Regions from separate parts of the Limosilactobacillus galli genome, predicted to be linked through region 1. Evidence: predicted binding sites of a transcription regulator. Region 1 holds the regulator's gene; the other holds the start of a gene.
The links. The regulator CtsR, encoded in region 1, represses protease genes until heat stress. The targets are predictions, from matches to a motif close to TTGGTCAAAAAAGGTCAAANA.

Region 1 (13,527 bases):
CATTATAATTTTGCGGACGTGCACTCGGAGGCTGAGATTCTCGAACACCAGACCAGTGATCGCCTGGCCACCGCCCTCGATAATTTCCTCGGTCATCCGCAGAACTGCCCGCATGGCGGGGTAATTCCCGCTGCCAATGGCCACTTTCCGGATGTCAGCCACCGCTTGCTGGCGGACGCTGACGATGGTGAAGAGGTTGAATTGGAGCGTTTCCTGGATAATCATGAACTGTTGACCTACCTCGAAGAGCTCAACCTACGGCCACAGGACAAGGTCAAGGTTATCCGGCACGAACCATTTGAAGGGCCGATTGTGATCACCAAGGCTGGCGACGACCACCAGATCAGTGTTTCCTACAAGGCCGCACATAATATCTTTATCAAATAGTGGTGCGGAATTACTTCCTTATCATAAATATCTAAAGGGTACTGCTGACAAGTTAAATTGTTAGTGGTACTTTTTAATTAGAGTCATTTTGAAGGAAGTGGGCATATGCTAACGAAAAAACGTCGGCGCCTGGCACTCCGGACGTGTTCCCTGGCTGGCCGGCTCCTCATTGAAAATGGATCCAACATGGAACGGGTCAATGATACCCTGCATCGGATGGCCCGTGCGGCCGGTCTCCAGGACTTTCAGGCCTTCACCACGGTAACCGGAATCGTCCTCGGGGCCAACAGCCTGCCTAATGCCATGGTGATGAATATTCGGCGGCGGAAGAACGACCTGAGCAAGGTAACGGCCGTGAATGAAATTTCCCGGGAAATGTCCCAGGGGCTGATCACCCTGCCCGAAGCATATGCCCAATTGAAGTGGGTCGATCGCCAGGGCCCGTACCGGTACCAGAACCTAGTGGAAGCCTTGGCCGCTGCTGTCTTGAGCATGGCCCTCATGATCGTTTTTACGGGTGACTACCGGGACTCCTGGGTGGGCTTCATCGATGGCGGAATCAGCTATGCCGTCTTCTCATACATGATCCGCAAGTTCAAGATTCAGTACCTCGGGGAGTTCTGCTCGTCCCTGGTGATTGGTTTTTTGGCCGTCTTGATGGTCAAGGCCGGCTGGGCCCACAGTGTCAACGATATTATCATTGGGGCCGTGATGCCACTGGTTCCTGGGATCCCGCTGACCAACGCCGCCCGTGACCTGGTGTCGGGGAACCTGATCAGCGGCCCGACCCGGGGAATTGAGGCGGTCCTGACAGCGGTCTCGATCGGCAGCGCGATTGTGATCGCCCTGCACTTTGCTTAGGAGGTAGTAGGAAAATGCATTATTGGTTAAACCTTCTTCTCCAGTTTTTCCTCTCCTATATCTCAACGGTCTGCTTCGGGATCCTGCTCCATATTCCGGTTCGTGCCTACAATGTGGCCGGGATCATCGGCGGGGGCGTTTGGGTGATCTACTGGATGATGTATTATCAGGATATGGTTGGCCTGGCCTTCGGCAACCTGACGGCGGCCATCCTGATTGCCATCTGCAGTCGGTGGGCTGCGCAGCATAAGAAGATGCCAGCAATCGTCTTTGAGGTTCCCGCCCTAGTACCCTTTGTCCCCGGTGGGCAGGCCTACAAGATGGTGCGCAACTTTGCCATTGGGAACTACCACCTGGTTACGGTCTACTTTTACCAGGTGGTGGTTATTGTCGGTGCGATTACCCTGGGCTTTGGACTGGGCGAATTGTTAAATCGAATTATCCACTACCATCACTGGAAAATTGTGAAAAAGAACCGTTGATACTGGGGCAGTGTGGTATACTCAGTTAATGTTAAATACTAAAATAGGAGATTAAATATGTTTATTGAACGCGATCAGCACCGGTGGTGGCGCTTTGCCATTAGTGGTGGTGCTTTTATCATTCTAATGCTGCTTATTAAGTTTAATTCAGCGGTCGTCACCATGATCGATGCCGTCCTGCAGTCGCTGTTTACCGGACAGCGGATTGAAAATGTGGGCTGGTTCCACGCCTTGATGACGCTGCTGTCATTCTTGGCGAGCCCCAAGATGGACCTGCTCTGGGTACTTATTATTGCCGTTGTTCTGTGGCTCAAACACTACCAGATTCCGGCACTGTGGGCTCTGGGGACAATTATCGGCGGTGATGTGCTTGGCGAGATCTTCAAGCACATTGTCAAGCGGGCCCGGCCGGCACAACACCTTGCAGCCGATGACGGCTACAGCTTCCCGAGCGGTCACACCCTGGGGATCTTCTTGGTAGCGGCCATCCTCTTGCTGATCGTGGTTCCGCTGATTCGCAAGCACGCCACCCGGACCATCTGCCAGCTGCTGATCGTCTTTGTGGTCTTCTTCCTGGCGGTTTCCCGGGTTTACCTGTATGCTCACTGGCCATTCGACACCATCAGTGCCATGCTGCTGGCCTACGCCTGGCTTCAAGTGGCAGAGTGGCTCTATGTGGCCTGGGCACCACGCTTACGAGCAATCTCGTTTTTATCGACTTCTGAAATATAGTAATATTGAGACTGGCAGAGAATAATTTTTTCTCACCAGTCTCGTTTTTGTTTTAAGGAGGGGAAATAATGCCAGAAGTTCAGATTAATATGGCTGTTCCTAGTGATAGTCCGGCAATTGCCGCGATTCTGGCTGATCCGCTTGTGCAGCGGCGGGCCCACCTGATGGTCGTACCTGATCCAACCGCGGTGGCCATGCTGATGCAAAGTACGCACCTGCTGACGATTCGTTGTGACAAGCAGATCGTGGGGATCATGACCCTTGAACAAGTCACGGCGACCTGCTGGGAACTGGGCTACCTACTCTGCCGGACCGACTGGGGAAAGGGCATCATGACGGCAGCAGTGGGCCTGCTCTGTGATCGCCTGCAACCAGGAAACTGCTTGCGGGCAACGGTGGATGATGACAACATCGGGTCGCAGCGGGTCCTGATCAAGAACGATTTCGCTAAGGAGACTGACGATGGGGAGCAGGGCAAGTGGTTTTTTCAAAAAGGCCTTGCACTGATCAAATATTAGAGTATAATTAGAAAACAATGAAGAGGTTGCATCTCTTATCAGTAGTCCGCAACAGGTGAATGAGCACCGCACGGCGGGTGAAAGGAAGGGATGCCGAAACAGATTCCGGCTTATTCCGACGATCTGTTGGGTCATGACTGAAGAAGTTATGGACTGTCGCTAAAATGCGGGGCGCTTCCAAAAAAGAACTACCGTGGTTATTACCAGGTCTTCTGATGGGGTGTCCCGTTGGAAGACTTTTTTATTTACTATTTGGAGGAATGAGTTATATGGCAGAAACAAGTCAAAGTGACCACTCCACCGGCCACATTCATCGGTCGCTGCGGACACGTCACCTCTCAATGATTGCCCTCGGGGGGACGATCGGGACCGGGCTCTTCATCACCAGTGGTGAAGCGATCTCGACGGCCGGACCTGGTGGGGCGCTAGTCGCTTATATCGTGATGGGGATGATGGTCTACTTCTTAATGACCAGTCTCGGGGAAATGGCAACCTACATGCCGCTGACCGGGTCCTTCTCCGCCTATGCTACTAAGTTTATCGACCCCGCCCTTGGCTTTGCCATGGGGTGGAACTACTGGCTGAATTGGGCCGTTACGATTCCAGTGGAGGCGACGACGGCCGGGATTATTATGAATTACTGGCTGCCATCGGTTCCGCAATGGATCTTCAGTGTCACCGTGTTGGCATTGATCTTTTTGATTAACTACCTCTCCGTTCGTTCCTATGGTGAAACGGAGTACTGGTTAGCCCTGGTCAAGATCGTTACCGTGGTGGTCTTCCTGATTGTCGGGGTAGCGATTATCCTTGGAATCATGGGCGGACACGCCGTGGGAGTAAGCAACTTCCACTACAAGAAGGCCCCATTTGTTGGCGGGGTTCCTGCCATCATCAGTGTCTTCCTGATCGCCGGTTTCTCCTTCCAGGGAACTGAATTGGTTGGGATCACGGCTGGTGAAGCGGCCACTCCAGAAGTTTCTGTCTCCAAGGCCATCCACTCGACCTTCTGGCGGATCCTGATCTTCTACATCTGCACGATCTTCGTAATTGCATGTATCCTGCCGTACACCGACAAGAACCTGTTAAACCAAAATGTTTCCAACATCACGATGAGTCCGTTCACCATTGTCTTTAAGCGGGCGGGGCTGGCGATTGCGGCCAGTGTCATGAACGCGGTTATCCTGACGGCGGTGGTTTCTTCTGCCAACTCAGGCCTCTACGCTTCCACCCGGATGCTCTTCTCCCAAGCTCGTGAAGGTTACGCATGGCGCTTCTTCGGCTACATTAACAAGCAGGGGATTCCGATCTACGCCCTGCTGGGGACAATGCTGGTTTCAGCCTTAATTTACTTGACCCAGTTTATCGGCCCACAGGCTTATAACTACCTGATCAATGCTTCTGGGTTGTGCGGGTTTATCGCTTGGCTGGGGATTGCCTCCTCGCACTGGCGGTTCCGACGGGCCTACCTTGCCCAGGGCCGGGACCTTAACGACTTGAAGTACCGGTCGTCATTCTTCCCGTTTGGCCCGATCTTTGCCTTTGTTCTCTGCTTCATCGTTATCTGTGGGCAAAACGTGGACGCCTTCATCAAGTGGGATTGGCAAAACATCCTTATTTCCTACATGAGTGTGCCAATCTTCCTGGTATTGTTCATCTACTACAAGGTTCGTTACCGGACCCACATTATTCCATTGGATCAGGTAGACCTGTCGCGGAGCACTAAGGGTGAAAAGTACGTGGCACCAGATGATGAGGATAAATAATTGTTAACCACAAAATATGGTCACTTTCGGGTGGCCATTTTCTTTTTTAGTGTTAAAATTGTAATCGTGTGTTTTTTAAGACTCTAATTATGAAAGGGAAAATGATTAATGATTGCTTTAGCCGGAACAATTGGCGCTGGGAAGACCAGCTTGACGCAACTCTTAGCTGACCATCTGCACAGCCAGGCATTTTATGAATCAGTCGAGGGAAACAAGATTCTGCCGCTCTTCTACAAGGACCCGAAGAAGTACGGCTTCCTCTTGCAGATTTACTTCTTAAACAAGCGGCTGGATGAGATCAAGGAATCCTACAGCAACGATCTGAACGTTTTGGACCGGTCGATCTTTGAGGATGCCCTCTTGTTTAAGCTGAACGCTGACATGGGGCGGGCTACTGAGACCGAATCAGATATTTACTCATCATTATTGAACAACATGATGGAGGAACTGCCGGACCAGGTTCACCAGAAGGCCCCGAACCTTTTGATCACCATTCAGATCTCTTTTGACACCATGCTGAAGCGGATCAAGAAGCGCGGCCGGTCATATGAACAGATCGCCAATGATCCATCCCTGTACGACTACTACAAGAACCTGAACGAGCGCTATGTCGACTGGTACAAGCGCTATGATGAGAGCCCAAAGATGCTGATCGATGGGGATAAGTATGACTTTGTCGAGGATCCGCAGGCGGCACAGCAAGTTCTTAAGATGATTGATCAGAAGCTGGCAGAATTAAATCTTAAATAGGGTTTGACAGGTTGGTAAAATGATGATATATTAATTAAGCTGATTTGTTTCAGTTTAATTAATTTCTCGGAGGATTAGCTCAGTTGGGAGAGCATCTGCCTTACAAGCAGAGGGTCACAGGTTCGAGCCCTGTATCCTCCATATGCGGATGTGGCGGAATTGGCAGACGCGCAAGATTTAGGATCTTGTATCTTTTGATGTAAGGGTTCAAGTCCCTTCATCCGCATTCAGCTTTTGAAATTAAATTGAAAAAAGCTGTTGACAAATTCCACTCGATCGTGTAACATTTATAATTGTTGATACGGAATGTGTCAAAAACTTAATATGCGGAAGTAGTTCAGTGGTAGAACATCACCTTGCCATGGTGGGGGTCGCGGGTTCGAATCCCGTCTTCCGCTCTTATGCACCCATAGCGCAATTGGATAGAGTGTCTGACTACGAATCAGAAGGTTGAAGGTTCGACTCCTTCTGGGTGCATTATTAAAGCGTGACAGTTATCTCGTTGAGATGGGTGTGGCGCTTATTTTTTTCGGAAATTAGCTCAGCTTGGTAGAGCGCTGCGTTCGGGACGCAGAGGTCGCAAGTTCGAATCTTGTATTTCCGACTATTCTCACCTGTAACAATGACCCAATGGGTTGTTGTTACAGGTGTTTTTTGTTGGGCGACAATTGCCTGAAATCACCTTCATACCTTGTGAACGATTTGAGCATCAAAAGTAATTTTCACAATAATCATATGCTGCGCCTGCATTGATATATGTGCATTTATGAGCTACAAGAGCAATACCTTGTGGAACTCAAAGTAAACGCTTACAATGTGAACTGTAAGCTGCAAATGTGGAAATGAGAAAGGTGATTTTAAAATGGCTTATAAGACGATTAATCCTTATACGAACGAAGTAGAACATGAGTATCCACAGGCCACCGCTGCCGAGGTTGAAAAGGCCCTGACGGCTGCGCACCGGCTTTACCTGCGATGGCGCGGCGGCGGTGAGCTGGCAGAGCGGAAACAGGTCATCACGCGCTTGGGGGAATTACTCCGCAACAGGAAACACGAGCTGGGAACGCTCATCACGCACGATATGGGGAAGCTGATTGGCGAAGCGGAAGGCGAGGTCGAACTTTGCGCGTCATTCTGCGACTACTATGTTCAACGGGCAGATCAATTTTTGGCCCCTACGCCGCTCTATACTGAATCCGGCAATGCCTACGTCCTTCATCAGGCTACCGGGGTTCTGATGGCGGTTGAGCCGTGGAACTTTCCTTTCTACCAGATTGCCCGGGTCTTCATTCCTAATTTTTTGGCCGGAAACCCGATGATATTAAAGGATGCCTCGAACTGCCCGACATCGGCCCAGGCGTTCGCGGACCTCGTAAAGGAGGCAGGGGCGCCGGATGGCAGCTTAACGAACCTCTTTATAGATTATGACCAGGTGGGGACCATTATTGCTGACAAGCGTGTTCAGGGGGTCTGCCTCACTGGTTCCGAGCGCGGCGGCCAGGCCGTGGCAACGGAAGCTGCTAAGAGCCTCAAGAAGAGTACGATGGAGTTGGGCGGCAATGATGCCTTTATCGTCCTTCCTGATGCAGATATCGATAAACTGACCGCAGTTATTCCCGCTGCCCGGCTGTATAATGCCGGCCAGGTATGCACGTCTTCCAAACGTTTTGTGGTCCCGGATAATCTCTACGATGAATTCTTGGACCGGGCCAAGAGAATTTTCAGCAGTGTTAAGATGGGGGACCCAATGGATTCGCACACGACGCTTGCCCCGCTGAATTCTAAAAAGGCCAAGGAAAAACTGCAAAAGCAGGTGGACTTGGCGGTTGAGCACGGGGCCAAGGTCGTTTATGGCGACCAGCCGGTGGATGACCTTGAAGGCCAGTTCTTTATGCCGACGATCCTAACCGAGATTGACCGGGATAACCCCGTTTTTGACCAGGAGATGTTTGGGCCGGTAATGGCGGTCTATAAGTATCATGATGTTGCCGAGGCGATTGCTCTTGCCAATGATTCCAGCTATGGCTTAGGAAGTACGGTCTTCGGGACGGACATTAAGCAGGCCCGGCAGGTAGCAGCACAGATTGAAACTGGGATGACCTGGATTAATTCAGGCTGGGCCTCCCTTCCAGAATTGCCATTTGGCGGGGTTAAGCATTCTGGCTATGGCCGTGAGCTGGCTGAACAGGGCTTCAAGTCCTTTGTCAATGACCATCTGGTATACGAACCAGAGGCATAAGACAAAAGTCAGTGCCGATAATTCAGATAAATACAAAATACCGTTCAGAATTTCCCCAGAGATTCTGAACGGTATTTCAAGTTTATGGACGTTGTGTGTTATCCCCGGACGGATTGCCCGCCGTCGACGATTAACTCAGCGCCGTTAACGTATTTAGCTTCGTCACTGGCCAGGAAGAGGACCGGGTAGGCCACGTCCTCGGGATCACCAAGGTGGCCAAGCGGAATCCCGGCGATCAGCGAGTCTAGAAGTTGCTTGTTGAGGGTAAAGGCCTGCATCAGCGGGGTAACGATCCAGCCGGGCAGGACGGAGTTGACAACTTGCCAAGGTCACGTGCCGCTCCCTTCGTAAATGCCCGGGAAGCCCCCTTAGAGGCCGTGCAAGGTGGGGCCCCGGCAGTCCCTTGGACACTGGCAAGGGATGGGATGTGGATAATTGAGCCACCGCCGATTTTCTTCATCTCAGGAACGACGTACTTCATCCCTAAGAAGTGCGACATGGCGTTGGTATCCATGAAGAGGTGCCAGTCGTCAACCGTGGAGTCGGTCAAACCGGAAGTCTTGTCAGTGATTCCGATTCCGGCGTTGTTTACCAGAATATCGATCTTCTTGAACTTATTAATCCCCTGGGCCACGGCGTCAATCCACTCGTCTTCTTTCGTAACGTCCAGCTTTAATGGCAGAATTGCGTCACCGTATTGCTCTTTCAGGGTATCAACGTGCTTGTTGAGGAGCTTGGCGTTGATATCGGTGGCAATCACCTTGGCCCCTTCCTTAACAAAGAGGGCCGGTTCAGCTGCTCCCTGGCCGCTCGCTGCTCCGGTGATCAGTGCTACTTTATCGTTCAGTCGTTTTGACATAGATAAGCTCTCTCTTTGTTATGATTTGTAAAAAATGTTGGTTACATGATATCAATAAAGTCCGGCAATGGATAATTAAATTTAAGTTACCGAAATATTACAATAATTTTGCGAAGCCTTAATTGTTGCTTCCCAGCTAAAAATCCCCCATCATTATTAGTAGTTAGGAGAGGTGAGAATTGTGAAACGTCTTTTATTGCTGCTAAGCGTTTTAGCAGCCGTTGTCGGAATCGGTCTGCCCGTTAACGCTGATCCCATTTCTTCTATTAATCAATCATCGATCTTCAGCACAGAAGATGGCCAGATGACAGGGAGCAACACCGCCCAGGCGACACGTGCCGGCGCCAGGACCCTTAGCCTGCCGTCCAGGACGCCGACCCCCATTGAAGGCTACCGCTGGCCGACCCGGAACCTGCGGATCTATATGCAAACCCGGGATAAGGCGTTACAGACGGCCTTTAGGGGGGCAGTGAGGGCTTGGAATAATACGGGGGCGGTTCATATCAGCTGGTGCCGCGACGAGGATCGTGCCGATATTATTGCTCAGGACGGGTCGCTGACTAGTACCGCCCCAACAACAACCGTGGGCTATGTATCGTCCCAGCTGGGGTCGACCAGTACAGAATATAACCCGGACACCCACGCGCTAATTCGAGCCCGCTCAACCCTGGATGCCGGACAGCTGGACTATACCAACCGGACTTTCCGAACGGAGATTGCCGAGCATGAACTGGGGCATGCGCTTGGCCTGGCCCATGCGCCGGAGTACATGCACAGTGTCATGATTCCCCGCAATGTCAAGACCGGGATCACCAAGGATGATCGGGCAACGGTTCGCCTCCTGTATGATAGACACCGGGAGTAATTGTGATTGCTTCACAATCTTGTTACTTTTAGTTAGCAATATAATTTAATTTTATGATTGGTTTGCCCTCAGTCAATCCAGCAGTAGCGCTGTCATTGCTAATTTAATGGTAATTGGTTCACTTGATGCGATGAAAAACTTATGGAATAGCCTTTAAAAACAGGGATGGTTCTGCTATTATAACAATTGTGAAAAGTAGAACATGTCTTTGAAAGGGAGAATTTACCTTATGAAAGCTGCTGTTATTAATGATCCAGTAGATGGATACGTTACTGTTAAGGATGTTAAGCTTCGTGATCTCAAGCCAGGTGAAGCTTTAGTTGACATGGAATACTGTGGTCTTTGCCACACCGACCTGCACGTTGCTGCCGGTGACTTCGGCAAGAAGCCGGGCCGGATTATCGGTCACGAAGGTGTCGGCCGTGTATCCAAGGTTGCCCCTGGCGTTACCTCTCTGAAGGTTGGGGACCGGGTATCAATCGCTTGGTTCTTCAAGGGCTGTGGCCACTGTGAATACTGCCTGACTGGCCGGGAAACTCTTTGCCGTAACGTCCTGAACGCTGGTTACACCGCTGATGGTGCGATGGCTCAACAATGCATCGTTCCAGCTGACTACGCTGTTAAGGTTCCAGAAGGTCTGGACCCAGTTGAAGCAACTTCTTTGACCTGTGCCGGTGTTACGATGTACAAGGCACTGAAGGTTGCTGACATCAAGCCTGGTCAATGGGTATCAATCGTTGGTGCCGGTGGTCTTGGTAACCTCGGTATCCAATTTGCTCACAACGTCTTCGGCGCTCACGTTATCGCCGTTGATGGTAACCCTGACAAGCTGCAAGCTGCTAAGGAAAACGGTGCTGAAATTGTTATCAACCGTCATGATGGTGACGTTGACGAACAAATCCAAAAGAAGGTTGGCGGTGTTCACGCCGCAGTTGTTACTGCCGTTACGACTGCTGCCTTTGACCAAGCCGTTAACTCCCTGCGTCCAGATGGCCGCTTAGTTGCCGTTGCCCTTCCACAAGGTGACATGAAGCTGAACATTGCCAAGACGGTTCTGGATGGGATCATCGTTGCCGGTTCACTGGTTGGTACTCGTCAAGACTTGGCAGAATGCTTCCAATTCGGTGCTGAAGGCAAGGTTCACCCAATCGTTCGCACTCGTAAGCTTTCTGAAATCAATGACATGATCCAAGAACTGAAGGATAACAAGGTTGTTGGTCGGAACGTTGTTGACTTCAGCCTTGAAGACTAATTGAATTTAAGTTAATAAATTAAGAGCTATAGGAGATTAAGTTTTCCTATAGCCCTTTTTTCGTAGGACGTTGGACGGGCAGAAACGGGGAAAATATGGTAAAATAATGGTCAAGATTAGTCAGATGATGGAGGGCGATGAAATGGAGAACCGAAGTATTTCGGATATTATCGAAGCATATCTCAAAGAAATCTTTGGTGATGACACCCAGATCGAGATCCGCCGTTCTGAAATTGCTGATCATTTTAACGTTGTTCCATCACAAATCAATTATGTGATCAAGACCCGGTTCACCATTCAGAATGGTTACCTCGTCCAGAGCAAGCGGGGCGGTGGCGGCTACATCCGCATTGAGCGAGTTAATTTACTTGCCGACGTAGATGTGCTAAACTCACTGGTCCAAGCAATTGGCGATTCAATTCGTGAACGGGAAGCGTTCGCGATTATAGAAACGCTCTACAACGAGAAAGTGATTTCGCGACGCGAGGGCGATTTGATGCTGGTGGCACTATCGAAGCAGACTTTAGCAGTTGATGATACCAATATGGAGAATAAACTCCGCGCACGGATTTTAGTTTCGTTTCTTAATCGATTACGGTATGAAAGTTAGAGGTTGATTGCAGATGGATAACATGTTTACACCTAGCGCTAAGCACGTTTTAGCAATTGCTCATGAACAGGCAAAATACTTTAAGCACCAAGCGGTGGGGACTGAGCACCTCCTATTGGCCCTGTCGATGGACAAGGACGGGATTGCCAATAAGATCTTTGAGCAGTTCTCAATCACCAGCGATGATATTCGTGAAGAGATCGAGCGGCTGATCGGCTACGGAACCATGGATGATCTCGGCCCCGCCGACTACCTGCCGTACTCACCGAAAGCTAAGCAGGTTTTGGCATTGGCCGGACGGGAGGCTCAACAGATGCATGCCCTGAAGATTGGGACCGAGCACCTGTTGCTGGCCCTGATCGCGGACGAAGGAGTCCTTTCGTCGCGGATTCTGTACAGCCTGGACGTCCTGCCGCGGCAGGTCCGGAAGGTAACACTGCGGCGGCTCGGTATTTCCGAGAGCCAGGTCCAGCGCCGTGCCAGCCAAGACGGTAACAATAACCAGGCGGCGGGAACCCCAACCCTGGACAAGCTTGCCCGTGACATGACGCAGCTTGCCCGGACCAAGCGCCTCGATCCAGTTGTCGGCCGGGACAAGGAGATCAAGCGGGTTATCCAGATCCTGAGTCGGCGGACGAAGAACAACCCCGTCCTGATCGGGGAACCCGGGGTTGGTAAGACAGCGATCGTCGAGGGACTGGCCCAGCAGATGGTCGCGGGGACCGTTCCAGAAGAGCTGGCCAACAAGCGGCTGATGGTCCTCGACATGGGCTCCCTGGTTGCTGGCACTAAGTACCGTGGTGAATTTGAAAACCGGTTGAAGAAGGTTATTGAGGAGATCCAAAATGATGGGCACGTCATCCTCTTCATTGATGAACTGCACACCCTGATCGGTGCCGGTGGGGCCGAGGGGGCCATCGATGCTTCCAACATTCTGAAGCCGGCCCTGGCCCGAGGCGAACTGCAGACGATCGGGGCGACTACCCTGGACGAGTACCAGAAGCATATCGAATCCGATGCGGCCCTGGAACGGCGGTTTGCTACCGTTCAGGTGGATGAGCCGACGCCAGAGGTTGCTCTCCACATTCTGAAGGGCTTGCGGCCAAAGTACGAGGAACACCACCACGTTAAGATTACGGATGATGCCCTGGAACAAGCGGTCAAGCTTTCTTCCCGTTATATTTCTGATCGTTTCCTGCCGGATAAGGCCATTGACCTGATGGATGAGTCGGCAGCCATGGTCCGGATCGACGCCGAAGAGAAGAAAGACCGGCAGCCATCACTTGAGAGCAAGCTGGATGACCTGCGCACTGCCAAGGAAACGGCCATTGAGAACCAGAACTTTGATCGGGCTGCTCAGCTCCGCCGGGATGAACTGACGTTGAAGGCGGAACTCGACCGGCAGAAGAAAGAGCTGGCACACCGTTCAGCAGAAAAGGGCGGCTACCGCCTGAAAGTTACCGGTGAAGATGTTGCTAAGGTTGTGGCTGAATGGACAGGTATTCCGTTGACGCAGCTGAAGAAGAGCGAGAGTGAACGGCTGGTCAACCTTGAACGGGTTCTTCACCGGCGGGTGATCGGCCAGGACGAAGCTGTTAGTGCCGTGGCTAAGGCTATCCGGCGGGCTCGCAGCGGCCTTAAGGATCCCAACCGGCCAATCGGTTCCTTCATGTTCTTGGGGCCAACCGGGGTCGGAAAGACTGAATTAGCCAAGGCGCTGGCCGAGGCCATGTTTGGCTCGGAAGACAACATGATCCGGATCGATATGTCCGAGTACATGGAGAAGTACAGTACCAGCCGACTGATTGGTGCCGCGCCAGGCTACGTGGGTTACGACGAAGGGGGCCAGCTGACCGAAAAGGTTCGTCAGCACCCGTACTCCGTTGTACTCTTGGATGAAGCCGAGAAGGCCCACCCAGACGTCTTCAACCTCTTGCTGCAGGTCTTGGATGATGGCTATCTGACCGACGCCAAGGGCCGTAAGGTGGACTTCCGGAACACGATCATTATCATGACTTCCAATCTGGGGGCAACTCAGCTTCAGGATGAAAAAGAAGTCGGCTTTGGCGCCAAGGATATGAGCCACGATTACAATGCCATGGCCGCGGCTATCCGGCAGCAGTTGAAGTTGCACTTCCGGCCAGAATTCCTCAACCGGATTGATGAAACCATCATCTTCCACTCGCTTAACAAGAAGGAACTACACCAG
Region 2 (17,802 bases), on a different contig from region 1:
GCTGTTAAGGCAGATGATCAGGGGACAAGCACGATAAATACCCAGCAGGTTATTGCTGCTTCAAATGGCCCTGCCGAAAGCACAACGGCTAGTGCAAGTACGGCCACGGCTTCTTCAGCTACGACTGAGAGTGCCGCCGTTGCTGATAACACGCAGGTTAACGTTTTAGAGAATGATTCATCATCAGAGGAGCGTCTACTCGATAATAATCTGTTATCACGGGCAGAATCATTCCATATCTTTGTCAATGAAGTCCAGATTGGTGCGGATGTTAACGGGAATATTGCTACTCGTCACTATATCTCGGGAAATGAGTTTGGAACACGGAACGAGTCGCACAACTACAAGCTGAATGGCCAAAACGGCGACGTTTACTACATTGAGTCATTCGATCGGTTAGGTGCCAATGTCTTCCGTAATTCAAATAGCTACATTATATTTGGTGATCAGGCCTAGGGAAAGATCGAAATTAAAGACCACCACGTTTTTGCCAACGGGACGCGACTGGATCAGCTGAATACAGATTCTGAAACAGTTGATCATGCTAAGCTGGTTGATTTTAATCAGGAATTCGCAGCTTTGCAGAAGTTGGCGGATTTCTATTCAGCTCAGGAACAAACGAATGGTGTCAAGGTTGACTTCAGTGATATGAATAATCGTTATATTGATGTCAGCGGGGTTGCACCAGATGTCAAGGTTATCTACGTCAGTGTGCCGGTAAACTACTTGAGTGATCCACAGCCATTGACGATTAAGGGGCTGAGTTCATCAGAAAATGGGCCGGTTGTAATTGTAAATGTTGATTTGGGATCACAGGCAAATGAGTATTCGATCGGGACGCAGACCAAGTTGGTTTACGATGATAATCAAACGATCAGTCCAAATGAAGGGCATTCCAAGCCTAACCACGTTATCTGGAATTTTGGTAATACTCAGGCAAAATTGAACGTTGGCAGTGGTTATTTCATGGGGAGTGTTCTAGCACCGTAAAGTGAGCTGAATATTAATGTCAACATGGATGGTAACCTGATTGCTAATCGGGTAAATGTTAATGGCGGTGAGACACACCGTTGGGATTTGCGTGGAGATACGGCTAAGCCTCATATTCCATACATTCCGGATGATTTATACCCAGTTATCCCGTCCCCTGACAAGCCGACAACACCGGATGTGCCAGATACGCCAGACGTACCGGATACGCCAACGGAGCCAGAAAACCCGACGACGCCGATGACGCCAGCGCCAATAGAGCCAGAGCAGCTGAGTCAGTCAACGCAGGTTACAGGTGTTACACAGCCAACCGCTCCTGCTCAGCCAGCGGATCATCAACAACCGGAAATTATTCCGCCGCATGTTTCAGAGGACTTAGCCAGTGCGGATGCTAGTCAGTTAACGGTATCGACTGACAATGGTCATGTTCAATCATCGACTGTTGTTACACCGCACCAGCCAACAGGACGTGATCAGGCCCAACAGGCAAGTGAGGAGGCTTTATTCACTATCTCCTCATCAGCAGTAAAGCAAGCTAACCAACCTGCTGTTGCTGCTGACAATGGCGCTACTGGTTATCAGGAAGGCCATGGTCAAGGATTGCCACAGACTGGTAACAGTCAGTCAATCCTTGCTACTATCCTGGGACTGATTACCGGGAGCCTGAGCCTACTTGGCTTGCGCAAACGGCACTTCTAAACTAATTATTAAAAGGTTGCGGAGTTCCCCGCGGCCTTTTTTACTACCGTTTCATATTGATAGACGAATGCATGTTTGGATGCTAAACTGAATAATAGTTAAATAAAGAGAAAGGGCGACCTTTCTCTTTTTCTACGTAAACGGCTAATTAGGGAGGTACATGCAGTGATTTATCGACAGCCAGACAAGAAGTTTGACCTTGTTTCAGATTATAAGCCCACCGGGGACCAGCCCGAGGCCATCGCCGAACTGACCCAGGAAATTGAAAAGGGAGAGAAAGCCCAGATCCTGTTGGGAGCAACGGGGACCGGGAAAACCTTCACGATCTCCAATGTGATTGCCAACGTGAATAAACCGACCCTGATCCTTTCCCACAACAAGACCTTGGCGGGGCAGCTGTATGGCGAAATGAAGAAGTTCTTCCCTAATAATGCGGTGGAGTACTTCGTTTCCTATTATGACTACTACCAGCCCGAAGCCTACGTACCATCCAGCGATACCTACATTGAAAAGGATGCTTCCATTAACGATGAGATTGATAAACTGCGGAACGCCGCCACGACCGCGCTCCTGGAGCGTAACGACGTGATCGTAGTGGCTTCGGTTTCCAGTATATTCGGTCTTGGTAACCCGAACGAGTACCAGAACAGCGTCCTCTCCCTGCACGTCGGCCAGGAGATTGAACGTGATACGGTCCTGAACGACCTGGTCAAGATTCAGTACGACCGCAATGACATCGACTTCCAGCGGGGCCGTTTCCGGGTCCACGGCGATGTAGTGGAGATTTTCCCAGCATCACACGGGGAGACTGCCCTGCGGATCGAATTCTTCGGTGATGAGATTGACCGGATGCGCGAGGTGGATGCCCTGACTGGTGAAGTTAAGGGGGACCGGGAGGAAGTCTCAATCTTCCCAGCCACCCATTTCATGACTAACGAAGACATTATGGACCTGGCTCTGCCGGAGATCGAGGCTGACATGAAGAAGCAGGTCAAGAAGTTTACTGACGAGGGGAAGCTCCTCGAGGCAGAGCGGATCCAGCAGCGAACCAGCTACGACATTGAGATGATGCGGGAAGTCGGCTACGTCAACGGAATTGAAAACTACTCGCGCTACATGGATCGGCGTAAACCCGGTGAGCCGCCATACACTCTCCTCGACTTCTTCCCGAAGGACTTTCTGATGGTCGTCGACGAGTCCCACCAGACGATGCCCCAGGTGCGGGGAATGTACAACGGGGACCGTGCGCGGAAGCAGATGTTAATCGACTACGGCTTCCGCCTGCCGAGCGCCCTCGACAACCGGCCCCTGAAGCTGGAAGAGTTTGAGAAACACGTCAACCAGGTGGTCTACATGTCGGCAACCCCCGGGCCGTACGAGGAAAAGCAGACGGACCGCGTTGTCCAACAGATTATTCGGCCAACCGGTCTGCTGGATCCGACGATTGAGGTCCGGCCAGTGATGGGCCAGATTGATGACCTGGTCGGTGAGATTAACAAGCGAATCGAACGTCACGAGCGGGTCTTTGTCACCACGCTGACCAAGAAGATGTCCGAAGACCTGACCGACTACCTGAAGGACCTCGGTCTGAAGGTGAAGTACCTCCACAGTGACATCAAGACCCTAGAGCGGACCCAGATCATTCGGGACCTGCGGCTGGGGAAGTTCGACGTCCTGGTCGGGATCAATCTGTTGCGTGAGGGACTGGATGTGCCGGAAGTTTCCCTGGTCGCCATCCTCGACGCGGACAAGGAGGGTTTCCTGCGGAACGAACGGTCGCTGATCCAGACGATCGGCAGGGCCGCCCGGAACGAACACGGGGCAGTCATCATGTATGCAGATACGGTTACCGAGTCGATGCAAAAAGCGATCGACGAGACGAAGCGGCGGCGGTCGATCCAGATGAAGTACAACGAAGAGCACCACATTACGCCAAAGACGATCATCAAGCCGATCCAGGATGCGATTACGGCAACGAAACCGAGTGAGGATACCGGCGAGAAGGAAGACAGCACCGAATTTACGACCCGGGACTTTGCTAAGCTGAAGCGGGCCGACCAGGAGAAGATGGTGGCCGAACTGACGGAGCAGATGCAATCGGCTGCCAAGCGGCTGGACTTCGAACAGGCCGCCACGTTGCGTGATACTGTCATGGAGCTGAAGGCGCAGATGACAGGAAAGAAAGTGAAGAAGAAATAAGGGGGATAAGTGATGGCAACCGACAAGATTGTGATTCATGGGGCGCGTGCCCATAATCTGAAGAACATTGATGTGACAATTCCCAAGAATAAACTGGTGGTGATCACCGGTCTGTCGGGATCGGGCAAGAGTTCCTTAGCCTTTGATACCCTGTATGCCGAGGGGCAACGACGGTACGTTGAGAGTCTATCCACATATGCCCGGCAGTTCCTGGGCCAGATGGATAAGCCGGATGTCGATTCAATCGACGGCCTCTCTCCGGCCATTTCGATCGACCAGAAGACGACCTCGCATAACCCGCGGTCGACGGTCGGGACGGTTACCGAGATCAACGACTTCCTCCGGCTCCTCTGGGCACGGGCCGGGACCCCCATCTGTCCCAACGACAACATTCCGATCACCAGCCAGTCGCCGGACCAGATGGTAGACCGGATCCTCAAGCTGCCCGAACGGACCCGCCTGCAGATTCTGTCGCCAATTATTCGTGACAAGAAGGGGACCCAGAAAAAGGTCTTCGACAAAATCAAGCGGGAAGGCTTCGTGCGGGTCCAGGTCGACGGCGAGACCTATGATCTGGATGAGGTGCCGGAACTCGATAAGAATAAGAAGCACACGGTCAACGTGGTGATCGACCGGATCATCGTCAAGGACGGAATCCGGTCCCGGCTCTTCGATTCCTTCGAAGCGGCCCTGCGGCTTAGCGACGGGTACGCCATCGCGGACGTCATCGGCGGCGACCCGATCCCGTTTTCCGAGAAGTACGCTTGCCCAATCTGCGGCTTCACGGTGGGCGAGCTCGAACCCCGCCTCTTTTCCTTCAACGCCCCCACCGGCGCCTGCCCAGAATGTGAGGGCCTGGGATCCAAGCTCGAAGTCGACGTGGACCTGGTTGTTCCCGACCGGAGCAAGACCCTGCGCGAGGGGGCCATGGTACCGTGGAACCCGATTTCCTCCCAGTACTACCCCCAGCTGCTGGAGCAGTTCTGTCAGGCAGTTGGCATCGACATGGACACACCGTTCAACAAGCTTCCTAAGAAACAACAGCAGATGGTCCTCTACGGCAATGGCGATCAGACCTTCCACTTCCACTACGAAAATGACTTTGGCGGAGTGCGGGACGTCGACGTGCTGTTTGAAGGGGTCATCAACAACATCAAGCGGCGCTACAAGGAGACCAACTCTGACTTCACGCGGGAACAGATGCGTAAATACATGACTGAGCTCCCGTGCCCGGTCTGCCACGGCTACCGGCTCAACCAACGGGCCCTGGCCGTGAAGATCGACGGCCAAAACATCGGGGAAGTTTCCGACCTGCCGATCAGCAAGTCGATTGACTACTTCAAGAACATCAAGCTGTCGGAGCAAAACGAAAAGATCGCTAAGCCGATTCTGAAGGAGATCCTGGACCGGCTGACCTTCATGCAGAACGTCGGGGTTGATTACCTGACTCTCAGCCGGTCGGCCCGGACCCTGTCTGGTGGGGAAGCCCAGCGGATCCGGCTGGCTACCCAGATTGGTTCCAATCTCTCCGGCGTAATGTACGTGCTGGACGAACCGTCAATTGGTCTGCACCAGCGGGACAACGACCGGCTGATCTCCTCACTTAAGGCAATGCGCGACCTCGGTAACACCCTGATCGTGGTTGAACACGATGAGGATACGATGCGGGCGGCCAACTACATCATCGACATCGGTCCCGGTGCCGGCGAAAACGGTGGTCGGGTGATGGCTGCCGGAACACCGAAACAGATCATGCGGTCACGGAAGTCACTGACGGGCCAGTACCTGTCCGGCAAGAAGATGATTGAGGTGCCGATGGAGCGCCGCAAGGGTAATGGCAAGCATATCATCCTGAAGGGGGCCGCCGCCAACAACCTCAAGAACATCGACGTTGACTTCCCCCTTGGCAAGTTCGTCTGTGTCACCGGGGTTTCCGGGTCGGGTAAGTCTACCCTGGTTAACCTGATCCTGAAACGAATTTTGGCCCAAAAGTTGAACAACAACTCCGCCAAGCCGGGGAAGTACAAGTCGATCTCCGGGGTCAACAACATCGAGAAGGTCATCAACATTGACCAGTCCCCAATCGGCCGGACCCCGCGGAGCAACCCAGCCACCTATACCGGAGTCTTTGACGATATCCGCGAGCTCTTTGCTCAGACCAACCAGGCCAAGGTACGGGGTTACACTAAGGGCCGGTTCAGCTTCAACGTCAAGGGCGGCCGCTGTGAGGCCTGCCACGGGGACGGGATCATCAAGATCGAGATGAATTTCCTACCCGACGTCTACGTTCCGTGTGAGGTCTGCCATGGGACCCGGTATAACTCTGAGACTCTCGAAGTTGAGTACAAGGGGAAGAACATCGCCGAAGTCCTGAACATGACGGTTTCCGAGGCCCTCGACTTCTTCAGCGCCATCCCGAAGATTCGGCGGAAGCTGCAGACGATCGAGGATGTCGGCTTAGGCTACGTGCACCTGGGGCAGCCCGCCACCACCTTGTCTGGTGGGGAGGCCCAGCGGATGAAGCTGGCCGCTGAATTGCACCGGCAGTCCCATGGGAAGAGCTTCTACATCCTGGATGAACCGACAACGGGACTCCACATGGATGACATCAAGCGTCTCCTGGGCGTCCTGCAACGACTGGTGGATGCCGGCAACACCGTTCTGGTGATCGAACACGAACTCGACGTGGTGAAGTCAGCGGACTGGCTGATTGACCTCGGACCAGAAGGCGGCGAGGGCGGTGGCCAGGTCGTGGCTACCGGAACGCCGGAAGAGGTTGCCCAGGTCAAGGGCAGCTATACTGGAAAGTACCTCAAACAGATGCTTGACCGGGACCGGGAGCTGATGGCTGCTCATGCCGCCAAGAAGAGTCGCCGGAAACGCAAATAAGTAAAGTAAAAAGGGAGCTTCATGCTGGTGAAGCTCCCTTTTGGTGTATCCTGGAAGTTAAGGAGGCGATGGTGATGATTCTGATTAGTGCGTGTCTAGCGGGGTTCAACGTCCGCTATGATGGCGGCAATGCCCGGAACAACCTGGCAGTAAAACTGGTGGCGCTGGGGCAGGCGATTACAGTCTGTCCGGAGATTATGGGCGGCTTTGCAACCCCGCGCGTTCCAGCCGAGATCCAGGGCGGCACCGGCCGGGATGTGCTAACAGGACGGGCTAAGGTGATGAATCGTGAAGGGCGCGATGTGACCAGGCAATACCTGCAGGGCGCCCAGATGGTCCTGAAGATTGCCCGGGATCATGGGGTGACGGCGGCCTTTCTGAAGCAGAAGAGCCCGGCCTGTGGCACCAAGCTGATCTATGATGGCAAGTTTGCCGGCAATAAGGTTCCGGGAGCGGGGGTGACCGCCACCCTGCTCCCGGATCACGGGATCAAGTGCTTTGGGGATGAGGATTTGACACTGGCCAACGTCCGACCGTACGTGGATGCGGTCACCTGGGAAAACCTTCACCACGATAACCTGCGGCCCTGACGAGTAATTATAAGACACGCCCGGCTTGATGTGTTACAATACTTGGGTAGTCCTGATAGAAGAGAGGAAAAGTAAATGGCTGATAAGATGCAGGTAGTGATCATTACGGGGATGAGTGGCGCCGGTAAGACGGTGGCCATCCACAGCTTTGAGGATCTTGGCTACTTCGTAATTGATAATATGCTGCCGAGCCTCGCTGAAAAATTTGTGGATGTGATCAAGAATTCTGGTGAGTTCGATAAGATCGCCATGGTGATGGATCTGCGTTCACGCGGTTTCCACAGCAAGGTCCTGCCGAGTTTGGAAAAGCTGCGCCAGCGTGATGACTTGCAGGTGCGCTTACTGTTTTTGGACGCTGACAACGTTACCCTGGTTTCCCGCTACAAGGAAACCCGCCGTGCGCACCCACTGGCACCCCAGGGCCGGCTCCTGGATGGGGTCGAATTGGAACGGAAGCTGCTGACCGAACTGAAGAGCCGGGCCGATGAGATTATCGACACGACCAACCTGACGCCGCGGAACTTGAAGTTGCGGATCAACAAGCTCTTTGGCCACGGCGAAGGCAGCAACTTCTACGTTGAGGTGATGTCCTTTGGCTTCAAGTATGGTCTGCCATTGGATGCGGACATCGTCATGGACGTCCGCTTCCTGCCGAACCCGTTCTACGTTTCGGAGTTAAAGCATCAAACAGGAAATGATCGGGCGGTCCAGGAATATGTTATGAAGAGTGATGAGGCCAAGGAATTCTACCAGCACTTGTCGTCGCTGATTAAGGGGGCCCTGCCCGGCTATATTCACGAGGGCAAGAGCAGTCTGACGGTTGCCATCGGTTGTACTGGTGGCCAGCACCGGTCCGTGACGATTGCCAACCGGCTGGCTGCCGACCTCAAGGACAGCGGCTACCAGGTCAACCTCTACCACCGCGATGTTGACAAGGCACAATAGAAAGGAAGACAACTTATGTTTCGTAAACCAAAGATTGTGGTGATCGGCGGTGGAACCGGTCTTCCCGTGGTCCTGCGCGGCCTGCGTGACAAGGACGTTGACATCACCGCCGTGGTAACGGTCGCTGATGATGGGGGTTCCTCTGGGATCCTGCGCAACTACATCAACGTGGTACCGCCTGGCGATATCCGGAACGGTCTGGTAGCCTTATCAGAACTGCCGCAACTGGAGTTGGACGTTTTCCAGTACCGGTTCAACAGCCGGGACCAGTTCTTTGCCGGCCACGCCATTGGGAACCTGATCATCTCGGCCCTTTCCGAGATGAAAGGCGGAATCTTCACCGCGGTTCAGGAATTGTCCGATATGATGAAAATCCGCGGGCACATTTATCCGGTTGCCAACGAGCCGCTAACCCTGAATGCTGAATTTACCGATGGGACAACCCTGAGCGGCGAATCTGAGATTACTGCGGCCCACAAGCAGATCAAGCGGGTTTGGGTCACGCCGTCCAACGATGGGGATAGTCACCAGGCCAAGCCCGTTCCCGAGGTCATTCAGGCCATCAAAGAAGCCGACCAGATTGTCCTGGGACCGGGAAGCCTGTTTACCAGTATCCTGCCGAACCTGATGATTGACGAGGTTGGCCGTGCCGTCTGTGAGAGCAAGGCGGAGGTCGTCTATATCTGCAACATCATGACGCAGAAGGGGGAGACCGACCACTTCACCGATGCCGACCACGTTCGGGTCCTCAACCAGCACCTCGGCAGGAACTTTATTGATACGGTTCTGGTCAACATCCGGCCGGTACCGAAGAACTACATTGATTTTCAGGAATGGAACGAAATTTCCCAGCCAGTTGGCCACGACTTCCAAGGCTTGCGTGACCAGGGGTGCCGGGTGATCAGTTCTAATTTCCTGCGCCTCAAGGATAATGGGGCCTTTCACGACCGCGATTTGGTGGTGGACGAGTTGATCAACCGCCTGCACCAGGTCCATGACTAGGAGGTAATTTTGTGTCGTACGCGAGTGAAGTAAAGAAGGAATTGACGGCAATCAAGGTTCACCAGAAGAACGCCCAGGCTGAACTGATGGCGCTGATCCGGATGAACGGCAGCATCGCCCTGGTTAACCACCAGCTGATCTTGAATATCCAGACGGAGAACCCGGCGATTGCCCGGCGGATTTATTCGCTATTAAAGGAGTTTTACCACGTGGAGAGCGAAATCGTGGTACGGCGCAAGATGAAGCTCAAGAAGAACAACCAGTACATTGTCCGGTTGCGCTATGCGGCCCAGCACGTCCTCGATGACCTGGGAATCTTGCAGAACCTGCAGATCAAGGAACGGGTGCCGATGGAGCTGCTCGATGATGAGTGGATGGTGCGTTCATACCTGCGGGGGGCTTTCCTGGCCGGGGGGTCGGTCAATAACCCCGAGACATCGCGCTACCACCTGGAGATCTATTCCCTGTACGAGGAACACAACGAGATGATCGCCCAGATGATGAACAAGTTTGGCCTCAATGCCCAGACAACGGCCCGGCGCAGCGGCTTTATCGTCTACTTAAAGGAAGCCGAGAAGATTGCTGACTTCATGTCTTTGATCGGGGCCACCAACTCGATGCTCCAGTTTGAGAACGTCCGAATTGTCCGGGACATGCGGAACTCGGTCAACCGGCTGGTCAACTGCGAGAACGCCAATATGAACAAGATTGCCAATGCCTCGACCCGGCAGATTGAAAACATCCGGCTGATTGATGAACGGGTCGGCATTCAGACACTGCCGGACAAGCTGCGCGAGATTGCCGAGACCCGGCTGGCCCACCAGGAGGTTAGTTTGAAAGAACTCGGTGAGCTGGTACCGGGCGGCCCGATCTCCAAGTCAGGGGTCAACCACCGGCTGCGGAAGCTCAATGCCTACGCGGACGAGCTGCGAATGTCCAAGGCAGAATAACCAAAAAGTACACCTGCAAAGTTGTGGGTGTACTTTTTGCGTCTAAAATTGAAAAAGCACCGGGCGACGAGTCGTCCAGTGCTGATCAGCCGAATAATTACTTCAGCTTAGAATTGTTTTCCATGACCCCGTCGAGCAGACCGTAGTCCACCGCTTCTTGAGCCGTAAAGTAGTGGTCACGCTCCGTATCTTCTTGGATCTTTTCGATCGGTTGACCGGAGTTCTTAGCGAGGATGCCGTTCAGCATCTTCCGGGTCTTCAGGATTTCAGTGGCAGCAATTTCAATTTCAGTTTGCTGACCCTGGGCTCCACCAGATGGTTGGTGAATCAGAACTTGTGAGTGTGGCAGACCAAAACGCTTGCCCTTGGCACCAGAGGATACCAGGACACTGGCCATGGAAGCAGCCATACCGATAACAATCGTCTGAACATCAGCCTTGATGAAGTTCATCGTGTCGTAGATCGCCATTCCTGACGTAACGACACCACCAGGTGAGTTGATGTATAAGTAAATGTCTTTTGTTGAATCTTGCGCATCCAAGAACAGCAGTTGCGCAACGATTGAGTTTGCCATGTCGTCTTCGATTGGACCAGACAGCATAATGATCCGGTCCTTCAGAAGCCGTGAGTAGATATCATAAGCACGTTCACCACGAGATGATTGCTCAATGACAGTTGGAACTAAGTTCATGTTGTGGCCTCCTTATTGATTAGCACTCATTAGTATTTATTGCTAATGGATATTAATACTATAACCGATTGGTCAAAAAAGGTCAAATGTTTTGTCCTAAATAATAAAAACGGGCCTGGCAAATGCCTAGGTCCGTTCTTTGTCGAGGGAGTTTTGAGTGTTACTTTTCATTAGCGTTCTCGGAAACCATGTCTAATTCAGTAGCGGCACTTTGCTGGTCGAGTTCCTCCCAGTCAGCAGCGGTCTTGAATACGTTTAATTTACTAGTATCTTCCATGATATTACCTCCATAGATGTTAGTTAATTTTATTATTTTACTTTCGTTAATTAAGCAGCTCCTCACCACACATTGAATACTACATCATATTGGTATAGTTTGCAATACCCCTAATAGCAATATATTTGAAAAGGTTTTCTTAAATTGGTATAGCTCAAAGAGGGGAGAATAACGGGTTGCGGGGTTGGTAACGTTTAGCAATTTGGGGTAAAAGATAAAAATATTTTGCTGATTTTATTAGCCATGCAGAAATAAATGGTTGAAATACCGTCAAGGGTTGCTTTTTAAAACGCGGCCCGGTATAATTGGAACGTTAATTAATTTACGTTTGATATAAAAGGAGGCATATTCACATGCGTAAAGCACACCCATACGGCGTACAAGGCCGTCGCCCAGTTGCTCCTAAGTACAAGCGAGCATTAAAAGAAAAGAAGATCGAAGCTATTCGTAAGTGGGCTAAGGAAAAGCCAGCCGACGAAAAGTAATGATTCAAAAAAACAGTCCAGCATCTGCCGGGCTGTTTTTTATTATCAATATTTATTGATGAACGAAAAAAGGCAACCGTCAAAACGGCTGCCTTTTGTAATGCGCCCCCCGGGAGTCGAACCCGGATCTCGAGAACCGGAATCTCACGTGCGATCCATTACACTAAGGGCGCATGTTGCTGTGTTGTATCAATCAACGTTTATTATAATATCCTATTCTCGATTGGATTGCAACCATTATTTGAAACTTTTAATCAAGATAACGTTTTCACAAGAAAAAAGCGAATTTCTAGGGCGATTGAATAGACAATTAACAATAAGATGGGTATTATAAGTAGCGTAAGGTTTGTATATTGCTTAGACCTTACTGCATTAGTTTTACATTTTAGAATGAGTATAAATTACTTGTCCTAAAATCGGAATGTGATAAACTAAGCATGTACGCTAATTATGTTTTCCTAAAGGAGGAAATTGCAGTATGACTGTAAAGATTGGTATTAATGGTTTCGGCCGTATTGGTCGTTTGGCATTCCGTCGTATTCACGAACTCAACACTGATGACATCGAAGTTGTTGCTATCAACGACTTGACTTCACCAGAAATGTTGGCTTACTTACTGAAGTACGACTCAACCCAAGGTCGTTTTGATGGCGAAGTTTCATCAACTGACAAGGGTATCGTTGTTGACGGTAAGGAATACCCTGTATACGCAGAACGTGACGCACGTAACATTCCTTGGGTAAAGAACGACGGTGTTGACTTTGTCCTTGAATGTACTGGTTTCTACACTTCTGCAGAAAAGTCCCAAGCTCACTTGGACGCCGGCGCAAAGCGTGTTCTGATTTCTGCACCTGCTGGTAACATTCCTACTGTTGTCCCAGGCGTTAACTTGGACACTTTGAAGGCTGACGACAAGATCGTTTCCGCTGGTTCATGCACGACCAGCTGCCTTGCCCCAATGGCATACTGGCTCAACAAGAACTTCGGTATCAAGGTTGGTACTATGACGACTGTTCACGCCTACACTGGTAGCCAAGCTGTCCTTGACCAACCACGTGGTAAGAAGTTCCGTAACAACCGTGCTGCCGCTGTTAACACTATTCCTCACTCAAGTGGTGCTGCTAAGGCTATCGGTCTGGTTATCCCAGAACTGAACGGTAAGCTTTCTGGTCACGCACAACGTGTTGCTGTACCTACTGGTTCATTGACTGAACTTGTTACTATCCTTAACAAGAAGGTTTCAATTGATGAAGTTAACGAAGCTATGAAGAAGGCTTCTGAAAACAACCCAGCTTACGGTTACACTGAAGACCCAATCGTTTCAAGTGATATCATCGGTTCTACTTTTGGTTCAGTATTTGACCCATCACAAACCGAAATCATGGAAGGCGAAGACGGTACTCAATTAGTTAAGACCGTTGCTTGGTACGACAACGAAAACGGCTTCACTTGCAACATGATTCGGACTCTGCTTCACTTTGCAGAACTTTAATCTGATTGCTTAAATAAGCTTTTTTGTAAAAGGTGGGAGGAGGAGACTCCAACCGCCTTTTTCTTAACAGAGAAGGAGGAAACACATAGTTATGGCTAAATTAACTGTTGAAGACCTGCCATTAGAAGGCAAGAAGGTCTTAATGCGGGTTGACTTCAATGTCCCAATTAAGGATGGTGTTGTTGGCGATGACAACCGGATCGTTGCCGCACTGCCAACCATCAAGTACGTTATCGAACACGGTGGCCGGGCAATCCTGTTCTCCCACCTTGGCCGGATTAAGAAGGAAGAAGACAAGCCAGGTCTGTCCCTTCGTCCAGTTGCTGAACGGCTTTCCAACTTGCTGAACAAGCCAGTTACCTTTGTTCCAGTAACGGAAGGCAAGCAGCTTGAAGATGCCATCAACAACATGAACAACGGTGATGTTCTGCTTGTTCAAAACACCCGTTACGAAGATGTTAAGGATGGCGAATACGTCAAGCGTGAATCTGGTAACGACCCTGAATTAGGCAAGTACTGGGCTTCACTTGGTGACGTCTTTGTTAACGATGCTTTCGGTACTGCTCACCGTAAGCACGCTTCCAACGTCGGGATTGCCACTAACATGCCAGGCAAGGCTGCTGCCGGTTACCTGATGCAAAAGGAAATTAAGTTCTTGGGTGACGCCGTTGACAACCCAGAACGTCCATTTGTTGCCATCTTAGGTGGTGCCAAGGTTTCTGACAAGATCGGTGTTATCGACCACCTGCTCGACAAGGCTGACAAGATCATCATCGGTGGTGGGATGGCTTACACCTTCTACGCTGCCAAGGGTATCAAGACTGGTGACTCCTTAGTTGAAAAGGACAAAATTGATGTTGCCAAGCAAATCCTTGACAAGGCCGGCGACAAGATCGTTTTGCCTATCGATAACGTAGTTGCTGACAAGTTCGACAACGATGCTAACACCAAGGTTGTTGAAGGCGACATTGACGATGGCTGGATGGCTCTTGACATCGGTCCAAAGTCAATCAAGGAATTCGAAAACGTTCTGAAGGACGCTAAGACGGTTGTTTGGAACGGCCCAATGGGTGTCTTCGAAAAGCCTAACTTCGCCAAGGGAACCCTTGAAGTTGGTAAGTTCCTTGGTACCTTAGCTGACGCAACCACGATTGTCGGTGGTGGTGACTCAACTGCCGCTGTTAAGCAATTAGGTGTTGCTGGCAAGCTTACCCACATCTCCACTGGTGGTGGGGCTTCCCTGACCTACCTTGAAGGTAAGGTATTACCAGGAATTGCTGCAATTTCTGAAAAGTAATCAAATCTTTACGAGCGGAACCGATATTTTGTACGGTTCCGCTTTTTTGAAGGAGTGATGATGTGATGCGGGTACCGATGATTGCGGGCAACTGGAAGATGAACAAGACGGTCGCTGAGGCGGTGGCCTTCGTTAAGCAGGTTAAGGATCAGCTACCGCCAGCCAGTCAGCAGGAGACGGCATTAGCGGCTCCCACCCTGGCACTGGTACCAATGGTATCTGCAGCGGCTGGTTCGCCTTTGAAGGTAATGGCCGAAAACTGTTACTACAAGGATAGCGGTGCCTTTACCGGGGAGACGAGTCCTAGGGCCCTTTATGCTGCCGGAATTCACCATGTTATTCTTGGCCACTCCGAACGGCGCAACTACTTTCATGAAACCGATGAGCTGATCAATAAAAAGGTCAAGGCCGCCCTGGCCAATGATCTCTGCCCGATCGTCTGCTGTGATGACACGATGGGCCGGCGGATTGCTTATGACCAGAAGATCCACTGGGTGGTCAACCGGATCCTGGCCGACGTCAAAGACCTGAGCGAAGACGAGGTGGAAAAGGTTACAATTGCCTATGAACCGAACTGGGCGATTGGCACCGGTCAGAGTGCCGATCCAGACCAGGCCGAAGAGGGCTGCTACCTGATTCGGCAGACCATCTCGGACATGTATGGCTCCAAGGTGGCCAACAACATTCGGATCCTATACGGGGGCAGTGTGACAACCAAGAATGTCGGGGCACTGATGGCCCAGCCGGATATTGATGGCGCGCTGGTTGGCGTCGCCAGCCTGGACCCGAAAACCTTTTTACAAATCGTCAATCATTAACGGCGAAAAGCTTGTTTTTAGTTGTGCAAAATAATACAATATTACTTGTGGAATGTATCCAAATATAAGACAGAGGAGAGATTCATCAAATGTCACTTATTACAGATATTTATGCACGTGAAGTTCTTGATTCACGTGGTAACCCAACCGTTGAAGCTGAAGTTTACACTGAAGCTGGCGGTGTTGGCCGTGGGATTGTCCCATCAGGTGCTTCAACTGGTGAACACGAAGCCGTTGAATTGCGTGACGGTGACAAGAACCGTTTCGGCGGCAAGGGCGTACTGAAGGCCGTTGCTAACGTTAACGATGTTATTGCTAAGGAAATTGTTGGGATGGAAGTTACCGACCAAATTGCCATTGATAAGGCAATGATTAAGCTGGACGGTACTCCTAACAAGGGCAAGCTTGGTGCCAATGCTATCTTGGCCGTTTCATTGGCTGCTGCTCGGGCTGCTGCTGATGAACTGCAAGTTCCTCTTTACAACTACCTTGGCGGTTTCAACGCTCACGTACTGCCAACACCAATGATGAACGTTATCAACGGTGGTGCTCACTCTGATAACAAGGTTGACTTCCAAGAATTCATGATCATGCCAGTTGGTGCACCAACTGTTCGTGAAGCTATTCGTTGGGGTTCAGAAACTTTCCACGCCCTGAAGAAGGAATTGGAAGCTGCTGGTAAGGTAACCTCTGTTGGTGACGAAGGTGGATTTGCTCCTGACTTTGCTAACAACGCTGAACCATTTGAATACCTGATCAAGGCTATCAAGGACGCCGGCTACAAGCCAGGTAAGGACATTGCCATTGCCTTTGACGTTGCCGCTTCCGAACTTTGGGACGACGACGCTAAGAAGTACAAGCTTCGTTGGTCAACTGGTGAAGAATACACCACTGACGAATGGATCAAGTACCTGTCCGGCATCATTGAAAAGTACCCAATCGTTTCTGTCGAAGACCCAATTGACGAAAACAACTGGGATGACTGGGTAACCCTTACCAAGGAACTTGGCAAGAAGGTTCAACTTGTTGGTGACGACTTCTTCGTAACTAACACCGACTACCTGAAGAAGGGTATCAAGATGGGTGCCGCTAACTCCATCCTGATCAAGCTTAACCAAATCGGTACTTTGACTGAAACGGTTGAAGCTATCGAAATGGCTAAGGAAGCTGGTTACACTGCCATCGTTTCACACCGTTCTGGTGAAACTGAAGACACGACGATTGCTGACTTGGTTGTTGCTACTAACGCCGGCCAAATCAAGACTGGTTCTATGAGCCGGACTGATCGTCTTGCTAAGTACAACCAACTTATGCGGATCGAAGACCAACTTGGCGACGTTGCTCAATACAAGGGTATTCACTCATTCTACAACCTGAGTGAACAAGCTCGTCAAGACATCGAAAACCGTTAATTTAACTGAATAAGTTAACGTCAAAAAGGGCCAGCTCTCTTAAATGAGGGCTGGCCCTTTTGTGGTCATTGAAATGGGTTATAATGCTAGTAGGTAAATTATGTGGTGCAAGTTTAGAGGGGGAACTAATATGCCAAAAGACATTCAGGGAATTGCGGCCAGCGATGGGGTGGGAATTGCCCCAGCCTACCTGCTGACGACACCCGACTTATCGTTTAAGAAGCGGCGGGTGGCAGATCCGGAGCAGGAATACCGGCGGGTCAAAGCGGCCTTCACTGCTTCGATTGCCGACCTGCAGCGGATTAAGGAGAATGCGCGAAAACGATTGAGTGATAAGGAACTGGATGTCTTTGATGCCCATATCGCCATTCTTTCCGACCCTGAAATGCTCGGCCAGATCAAGGGTGAAATCGATGCCCTCCAGGTGAACGCGGAGGAGGCCGTCAGCAAGGTTACCGGGAACTTCGCCAACATGCTGGCTGCCATGAAGGACAACCAGTACATGCAGGAGCGGGCAACGGATGTCCGGGATATCGCTAAGCGCACCCTCAGCCACCTGTTGGGGAAGAAGCTGCCGACCCTGGCAGCGATTACCCATCCAGTCATCATTGTGGCCGATGAATTGACCCCGTCAGACACCTCCCAGATGGATCCTAAACTGATCAAGGGGATTGTAACCAACTGCGGCGGGCGGACCAGCCATGCGGCTATCATGGCGCGGACCCTCCGTATTCCAGCAGTAGTTGGGACTAACGATGCGACGGCCTATGTTAAAAATAACCAGCGGATGGTGGTTGACGGTCTAAGCGGTACCGTGGTGGTTGATCCGACCGACGCCCAGATCAATGCTTACCGGCAGAAGGCGGCGGGCTTTGATGAACGGACCGCTGAATGGGCCCGCTTGGTTGATGCACCGTCGATCTCCAAGGATGGCCAGCGTTTTCGGATCACTGCCAACATCGGGACTCCTGATGATGTTGACGATGTGATCCACCAAGGAGCGGAGGGTATCGGGCTCTTTCGTTCCGAATTTCTCTACATGAATAGCGACCACCTGCCAACGGAG

Region 2: the regulator CtsR is predicted to act here: its motif matches at 11,024-11,044, upstream of clpP (ATP-dependent Clp endopeptidase proteolytic subunit ClpP).

What each region holds. Positions count from the first base shown of each region.
Region 1 covers NZ_CANCWK010000042.1:1,508-15,034, forward strand. The annotation lists gene QOS10_RS07670 (metal-dependent transcriptional regulator) at 1-387, shown strand, start outside; gene QOS10_RS07675 (threonine/serine exporter family protein) at 493-1,248, shown strand; gene QOS10_RS07680 (threonine/serine exporter family protein) at 1,263-1,730, shown strand; gene QOS10_RS07685 (phosphatase PAP2 family protein) at 1,788-2,462, shown strand; gene QOS10_RS07690 (GNAT family N-acetyltransferase) at 2,531-2,980, shown strand; lysine riboswitch at 2,993-3,165, shown strand; gene QOS10_RS07695 (amino acid permease) at 3,250-4,743, shown strand; gene QOS10_RS07700 (deoxynucleoside kinase) at 4,852-5,493, shown strand; tRNA gene QOS10_RS07705 (tRNA-Val) at 5,562-5,634, shown strand; tRNA gene QOS10_RS07710 (tRNA-Leu) at 5,638-5,719, shown strand; tRNA gene QOS10_RS07715 (tRNA-Gly) at 5,820-5,891, shown strand; tRNA gene QOS10_RS07720 (tRNA-Arg) at 5,897-5,970, shown strand; tRNA gene QOS10_RS07725 (tRNA-Pro) at 6,024-6,097, shown strand; gene QOS10_RS07730 (NAD-dependent succinate-semialdehyde dehydrogenase) at 6,356-7,732, shown strand; gene QOS10_RS07735 (SDR family oxidoreductase) at 7,831-8,010, opposite strand; gene QOS10_RS07740 (SDR family NAD(P)-dependent oxidoreductase) at 8,010-8,591, opposite strand; gene QOS10_RS07745 (matrixin family metalloprotease) at 8,773-9,456, shown strand; gene adhP (alcohol dehydrogenase AdhP) at 9,686-10,708, shown strand; gene QOS10_RS07755 (CtsR family transcriptional regulator) at 10,851-11,318, shown strand; gene QOS10_RS07760 (ATP-dependent Clp protease ATP-binding subunit) at 11,332-13,527, shown strand, end outside.
Region 2 covers NZ_CANCWK010000006.1:466-18,267, forward strand. The annotation lists gene QOS10_RS02360 (KxYKxGKxW signal peptide domain-containing protein) at 1-456, shown strand, start outside; gene QOS10_RS02365 (collagen-binding domain-containing protein) at 505-990, shown strand; gene QOS10_RS02370 (LPXTG cell wall anchor domain-containing protein) at 1,078-1,689, shown strand; gene uvrB (excinuclease ABC subunit UvrB) at 1,855-3,888, shown strand; gene uvrA (excinuclease ABC subunit UvrA) at 3,901-6,777, shown strand; gene QOS10_RS02385 (DUF523 domain-containing protein) at 6,852-7,367, shown strand; gene rapZ (RNase adapter RapZ) at 7,443-8,312, shown strand; gene QOS10_RS02395 (gluconeogenesis factor YvcK family protein) at 8,328-9,314, shown strand; gene whiA (DNA-binding protein WhiA) at 9,326-10,264, shown strand; gene clpP (ATP-dependent Clp endopeptidase proteolytic subunit ClpP) at 10,362-10,955, opposite strand; gene QOS10_RS02410 (hypothetical protein) at 11,586-11,717, shown strand; tRNA gene QOS10_RS02415 (tRNA-Arg) at 11,819-11,890, opposite strand; gene gap (type I glyceraldehyde-3-phosphate dehydrogenase) at 12,196-13,209, shown strand; gene QOS10_RS02425 (phosphoglycerate kinase) at 13,301-14,506, shown strand; gene tpiA (triose-phosphate isomerase) at 14,572-15,324, shown strand; gene eno (phosphopyruvate hydratase) at 15,414-16,736, shown strand; gene ptsP (phosphoenolpyruvate--protein phosphotransferase) at 16,867-17,802, shown strand, end outside.